Regions from separate parts of the Bowmanella denitrificans genome, predicted to be linked through region 2. Evidence: predicted binding sites of a transcription regulator. Region 2 holds the regulator's gene; the other holds the start of a gene.

Evidence for each region. Region 2 encodes MetJ, which represses methionine synthesis genes. Its sites were predicted from a motif close to TAGACGTCTAGACGTCTA; they were not measured.
Region 1: a site for MetJ is predicted at 1,474-1,491, ahead of serA (phosphoglycerate dehydrogenase). Genes of this name have one in related genera too.

Annotation. Positions count from the first base shown of each region.
Region 1 covers NZ_BAAAEI010000015.1:59,111-62,526, forward strand. Annotated here, with positions in the region: gene ABD028_RS13845 (hybrid sensor histidine kinase/response regulator) at 1-111, shown strand, start outside; gene ABD028_RS13850 (5-formyltetrahydrofolate cyclo-ligase) at 89-694, shown strand; gene rpiA (ribose-5-phosphate isomerase RpiA) at 740-1,393, shown strand; gene serA (phosphoglycerate dehydrogenase) at 1,568-2,797, shown strand; gene ABD028_RS13865 (HigA family addiction module antitoxin) at 3,127-3,414, opposite strand.
Region 2 covers NZ_BAAAEI010000028.1:88,254-91,669, forward strand. Annotated here, with positions in the region: gene metF (methylenetetrahydrofolate reductase) at 1-771, opposite strand, end outside; gene metJ (met regulon transcriptional regulator MetJ) at 928-1,254, shown strand; gene ABD028_RS20820 (GNAT family N-acetyltransferase) at 1,263-1,739, opposite strand; gene ABD028_RS20825 (NfeD family protein) at 1,736-2,200, opposite strand; gene ABD028_RS20830 (SPFH domain-containing protein) at 2,204-3,139, opposite strand; gene ABD028_RS20835 (cupin domain-containing protein) at 3,232-3,416, shown strand, end outside.

The DNA of each region.
Region 1 (3,416 bases), on a different contig from region 2:
ATTGCCGGGCAGCAGCAGGCCGCCGAACTTGACTTTTTAAGCAAACCCATGGAAAAACAGGCCATTATTTCTCTACTGGTAGACAGGCTTGAAGCTAAGGAATACGCATAATCCACAGGCCCTGCGCCAGGCATTGCGTCGCAAGCGCCAGGCATTAAGCCCGCAACAACAACAGCAGGCCTCCGCCGCTCTGCTTGAGCAATGCCAGCGATTGGCATCCTTTCAACAGGCCAGCCATGTGGCCCTGTACTTGGCTAATGACGGCGAACTGGACCCTGCACAAGTCATTCAGCATTGCTGGAAAGCAGGCAAAGCTGTGTATTTACCGGTCTTGCATCCTTTTTGTGCCGGCAACCTGCTGTTTATGCGCTATCAGGCCGATAGCCTGATGATTGCCAATCGCTATGGTATTGCCGAGCCTCGCCTGGAATGTCCGGGCCTGTGCCCGGTTGGTCAACTGGATATGCTGTTTACCCCACTGGTGGGCTTTAACCAGCAGGGCAATCGTATGGGCATGGGTGGCGGTTATTATGATCGCACCCTGGCCCCGCTTAAGCGCCAGCCAGCCAATGTAGAGGTAGTGGGCCTGGCACATAACTGCCAGCAATGCGATAGCTTACCCGTGCAGCCCTGGGATATCCCTATGCATAAAATTATAACGCCCGACAAAATCTTTCATTTCCAAAGCCAATAACATTCAGGGATGATATAGCCATAGCTGAAAAAGCCGGACCGAACCATGAACCAGAATGAACTAAAAAAAGCCGCGGCCATGGCCGCACTGGATTTTATCCAAGACGATGCCATTGTGGGTGTCGGCACGGGCTCAACCGTGGCCTACTTTATTGAAGGGCTGGGTAATATAAAGCACAAAGTACAAGGTGCGGTATCCAGTTCTGAAGATTCCACCAACAAACTGAAAGCCCTGGGTATCGAAGTATTTGAGCTCAACAATGTTGATAGCCTGGATATCTATGTGGATGGCGCCGATGAAATCACCGCGCATAAACATATGATCAAAGGCGGCGGCGCCGCCCTGACCCGGGAAAAAATCGTCGCGGCAGTAGCAAAAACCTTTGTTTGCGTGGTTGATCAAAGTAAACAAGTGGATGTACTGGGGCAATTCCCGCTGCCGGTGGAAGTGATCCCCATGGCCCGTTCCTATGTGGCCCGTGAACTGGTCAAACTGGGCGGTGATCCGGTCTGGCGCCAGGGTGTGGTAACCGACAATGGCAATGTGATTCTGGATGTACATAACCTGACCATCCTCAATCCGGTGGAACTGGAAGGCCAGATCAACCAGATTGCCGGGGTAGTAACCAATGGCCTATTTGCCCGGCGCGGGGCCGATATTGTGCTGGTTGCAGGTGCAGGTGGCGTCAAGCAACTCTGAGCCGGATTATGCCGGCGCCCTGGGCGCTGGCCGAAAACGCAGCAAAATTCCCTTTTCCAAAGCATTCAGTTCTGTTATTTTAGCCGTCCAGACGCCTATTAAGCAGAATGAACAGGCCGGTATCAAGCCTGCGCCATTCAATCCCAAAGCACGCAAACCAAGTTGGAAAGTTCGATGAGCAAAGTGTCACTGCCAAAAGACAAGATCCGTATTCTGTTATTGGAAGGGTTGCACCAAAGCGCCCTGGAAACCCTCAAAGCCAACGGCTACACCAATATCGAATACCTGAAGACCTCCCTTCCCGAAGCCGAGCTTATTGAAAAAATCCAGGATGTGCATTTTATCGGTATCCGCTCCCGCACTCAGCTAACTGAGTCGGTGATTGATGCCGCGCAGAAATTGGTGGCCATTGGCTGCTTCTGTATCGGCACCAACCAGGTGGATTTAGATGCCGCCCAGCGCCGTGGTATTCCGGTGTTTAATGCGCCCTTCTCTAATACCCGTTCGGTAGCGGAGCTGGTGCTAGGCGAAATTCTGCTGCTGCTACGCGGTATTCCGCAGAAAAATGCCCAGTGTCATCGCGGCGGTTGGGACAAAAGTGCGGTGGGTTCGTTTGAAGCGCGCGGCAAAACCCTGGGCATTATCGGCTACGGCCATATCGGCACCCAGCTCAGCATTATGGCCGAGCATATTGGTATGCGCGTGCAGTTTTACGATATCGAAGACAAACTGGTACTGGGCAATGCCCGCCAGATCAAAAGCCTGAATCAATTGCTGAAAACCTCAGACGTGATCAGCCTGCATGTGCCGGAAACCCCACAAACCAAAAATATGATAGGCCCGGCCGAATTGGATGCCATGAAGCAGGGGGCGATTTTAATTAACGCTTCACGCGGTACGGTAGTGGATATCGATGCCCTGGCCGACAGCATTAAAGAGAAAAAGCTCTCCGGTGCTGCCATTGATGTGTTCCCGGTCGAGCCCAAATCCAATGACGAAGAATTTATGTCGCCGCTGCGTGGCCTGGATAATGTACTGCTGACTCCACATGTGGGTGGCTCTACTCAGGAAGCGCAGGAAAATATCGGCATTGAAGTGGCCGGTAAACTGGCTAAATATAGCGACAACGGCTCTACCCTGTCGGCGGTCAATTTCCCGGAAGTATCATTGCCGGAGCATCGCGGCCGCTCACGCCTGCTGCATGTGCACCGCAATATTCCCGGCGTGCTGACCAAGATCAACCAGGCCTTTGCCGAGATGGATATCAATATCGCCGCCCAGTATCTGCAAACCAATCCTGAAATTGGTTATGTGGTAATTGATGTGGACTCTGATGACGCTGACCAGGCGTTTCAGCGTTTAATGACAATTGAAGGCACGATTAAGACCCGCATTTTGCATTGATTTTTGCTCCCTGCCGGGAGCCGGATTGTTTGAAATGCCGTTCACTTGGTGAACGGCATTTTTTGTCTTGGGTATGCATTAGTTTAGAAAAACCACAGAGGCACAGAGAACACAGAGTGAACTAGCTTCTATTTGGGGTTTTGTTTTCTCTGTGACCTCTGCGTCTCTGCGGTGACAACGTATCTTTGCCGAAGCCATTATTCACCGCTGAGGCGCAGAGAACACGGAGTTTGTACTAGCTTATATTGGGGGTTTTGTTTTCTCTGTGACCTCTGTGTCTCTGTGGTGACAACGCATTTTTTGCGGAGGATAAAGCAGCTTGGGCCGCGTCAGGCTGCAACAAGCTTCTTCACATTAAGCTCTTTGCGATGCTGTTCGGCATGCCAAAGTTGATATTGAGACTGCTGAATTAACCAGCTTTCTGCCGAGGTATCGAAAGCGATAGAAAGCCGGACCGCCATTTCTGGGCTGATGCCAGCCTTGCCATTCAACACGGCACTCAGCGTTTTACGGCTAACACCTAATGCCTCTGCTGCGGCAGTAACAGAAAGGCCAAGAGGCTCAAGACAAAGCTCTCGCAATACTTCACCTGGGTGCGGCGGGTTGTGCATTAACATTG
Region 2 (3,416 bases):
CATAGCAATGCTGGCACCCAACAGATTACGGGTGGTCTGGTCATTATCGTCCAGACCTTCATACATCTTATGCAACCAGTTTGGCACATGCACATTGGTCATACCGGCAAAACGCACCAGAGTATTGTAATTCGTTACCGGCAAAATACCGGGGATGATTTCCAAATCTATTCCTGCGGCTGCGGCCCGGTCACGAAAGCGCAGAAACACTTCGGCATCGAAGAAAAACTGCGTAATAGCCGAACTTGCACCGGCTTCGGCCTTACGTTTCAGATTCAGCAAGTCAAACTGGCCATTAGGCGCTTCAGGGTGAATTTCCGGATACGCCGCCACGGCAATATCGAAATCCGCCACATCTTTCAGTAACGCCACCAGATCCGCCGCATACAGCTCGGTTTTGTCCACGCCTTTAGGCAAATCACCGCGCAGGGCAACAATCTTACGAATACCAGCCTGCCAGTAGTCATGGGCGATTTGCTTAAGCTCTTCTCGGCTGGCATCCACACAGGTCAAATGTGGCGCGGCCGCCACACCGGTCTCGGCCTGGATACGTTTCACCACATCATGGGTACGATCCCGCTCGCCACTGTTCGCACCATAAGTCACCGACATATAAGCTGGCTTAAGGGGTGCCAGGCGCTGCACTGAATGCCACAGAGTTTGTTCCATTTGCTCAGTTTTAGGCGGGAAAAATTCAAAAGACACATTGATATTGCGCAATTCAGACAAGGAATTGTTCAGCGCATCAATGCCCTGGGCATAGGAAACCATAGTGACTCCTGGAATAAGCTCTGGATTTTGGACGTTTAGATGGCTAAATCTACTTGTATTCCGCCCAGACATCAAGATGTTTGGACTTCCAGATTGACTGAATCCTGCCAGCGGTTAGAATTTTGCCATCTAACTTAAAATAAAACAGGCAGAAACATGGCTAAATGGAATGGCGAGTATATTCATCCCTACGCCGAGCATGGAAAAAAGAGCGAGCAGGTAAAAAAAATTACCGTGTCCATTCCATTGAACGTACTCAAAGTACTAACCGATGAGCGGACGCGCAGACAGATCAACAATTTACGTCACGCCACGAATTCGGAGTTGCTGTGTGAAGCATTTCTGCATGCGTTTACCGGGCAACCCCTACCCAATGATGCCGATCTGCAGAAAGACAATCCTCATCGTATTCCGGCAGAAGCACGCAAAATTATGGAAAAAATGGGTATTGATGTTGACGCAGTGGAAGCCGAGGAAGACTGAAAATAACGTTAAGCGAGCCTGACTTCCGGTTGGGCCGTTTGCAACGCCTTTGCCCCTGCCTGCAACAAATAAAAGTCCGGTTCTTCCGCACTTACGCAGAAGCCAGCATTTACATAAAATTGCAGAGCTTGCTGATTACAACGAAACACCCTGAGTGTTAACTCTTGAGCCTGATAGACCTTAAGCAATTGCAATAGCAACCTACGTCCAATTCCCTTATTGCGCCATTGTGGTGCCATAATCAGCATCGTAATATATAGGCCATGCTTTGGACGTTGGCAGAGCTGAATATAACCAAGATTGAGGTGGCCAGATACCACCAATAGATTTTGATTATCCTGCCAGCGCTTAGCAAAATCCTGACGCTGCCAGTTCTCATCCCATCCCCACTGACTTTCAATATGTCCACGCATGGCCTGCTGATAATGCCGCCAGAAGTAACTTTTATCCTCATTGCCCGCCTGGGCCAGACGAAGATTTATCACGACACGTCCTGCACAGGTGCAACATCCAAACGCCCTACCGACACTTTAACCACCTGCACCGTCTGCCCAGCTGTTAAATGTTGCTGACTGTGTACCTGCCAAGCAATACCTGAATAACGATACTCAAAACTCTTACCTGGCTGCAGTGCCTCGGTAACTGCAAACTGATGCCCGATCAGATCACTTTGTACCTGTACCGGTTTTCCTTTCGCCTGCATATTTTTTAGCGGCTTCCACAACAACAACGCAAACAAGGCACTCAACACGGCGAGGCTGGCCAGAGCGCTGAACATATCCTGTCCAAGCAAGCCAAGATACATCATCAGCCCGGTGGCCAGCGCTGCCAGGCCAATAAAGAACAACACAAAGGTGGCAAAGCCCAGGATCAGTACTTCAACGGCCAGCAGTGCCAGGCCTAACACCATCAGACTCTCGGCCAGATGCTGATTCAGTAGGTCCATCGGTTACCCCTTTTTTATATTCTCGATAATGGTCATGGCCTGCGCTACCATTGACGCGGCATCAGTCCCACTGTCTGGTAGCAACACCACTGAGGACTCTTTAGCAATGGCTTGTTTGGCTTCAATGGCCTTAGTGGCCAGATCCAGTTGAATCGCCTTCTGGCCTTGTTCTGTGTTGGCCGCTTCGCCCACCAGTCGCAATGCTTCGGCCTGCGCCTCTGCCACCGCCAGAATAGCTTTGGCTTCACCCTCAGCGCGCAGCACCTGCTCTGCTTTGTCCGCTTCGGCGGCCAGTACCACTGAAGCTTTTTCACCCTCGGCACGGTTAATAGCCGCTTGCCTGTCACCTTCAGATTCCAGGATCTGTGCCCTTTTGACTCGTTCCGCCTTCATTTGCGCTTCCATAGCTTCCATAACCGAATGCGGTGGCACAATGTCTTTAATTTCATAGCGCATCACCTGGATGCCCCAGGGGCCAGAGGCTTCGTTTATGGCTGATACGATATTAGTGTTAAGTTGATCACGCTCTTCAAAGGTTTTATCCAGTTCCATTTTACCCAGCTCTGAACGCATAGTGGTTTGCGCCAACTGAGTCACGGCAAAGATATAATCATCCACCCCATAGGTGGCCTTGTAGGGATCCAGCACCCGGAAATACAGCACCCCATCCACCTTAAGAGAGATGTTGTCACGGGTAATAGCGCTTTGTTCCGGCACATCCACGGCCTGCTCTTTCAGCGAGCGGTCGGCGGCAATCCGGTCAATAAAAGGTACGATAAAATTCAGTCCGGCTTCGCGGGTGGTCTGGTATTTACCAAATCGCTCAATCAGATAAGCCCGATTCTGAGGGACAAAGATAATGGCGGATTTTAATACCACCACCACAAAAATCAGTAGAAAGGTCTCAATACGTAAAATGTAGTCAAACAGTATATCCATATTTTTCTCCAATGACGTTCCACTAAATTCCGCCTAACATAGTTCAGTGCCAGAGCACTGACAATGACTAATTTCAATCAGGAAGCATCATCATGTCCCCTAGTAAGGAACAACTGATCAGCCAGTTTGCGCTTAAGCCTCACCCTGAAGGAGGCTATTACGCAGAAGTTTACCGCTCAGCCCAGAGTTTAAACTCACCGGTACATGGCCAACCACGTCCCAGCCTGACCCATATTTATTTTCTACTGGGGCAGGGGGACGTCAGCCGCTTTCATCG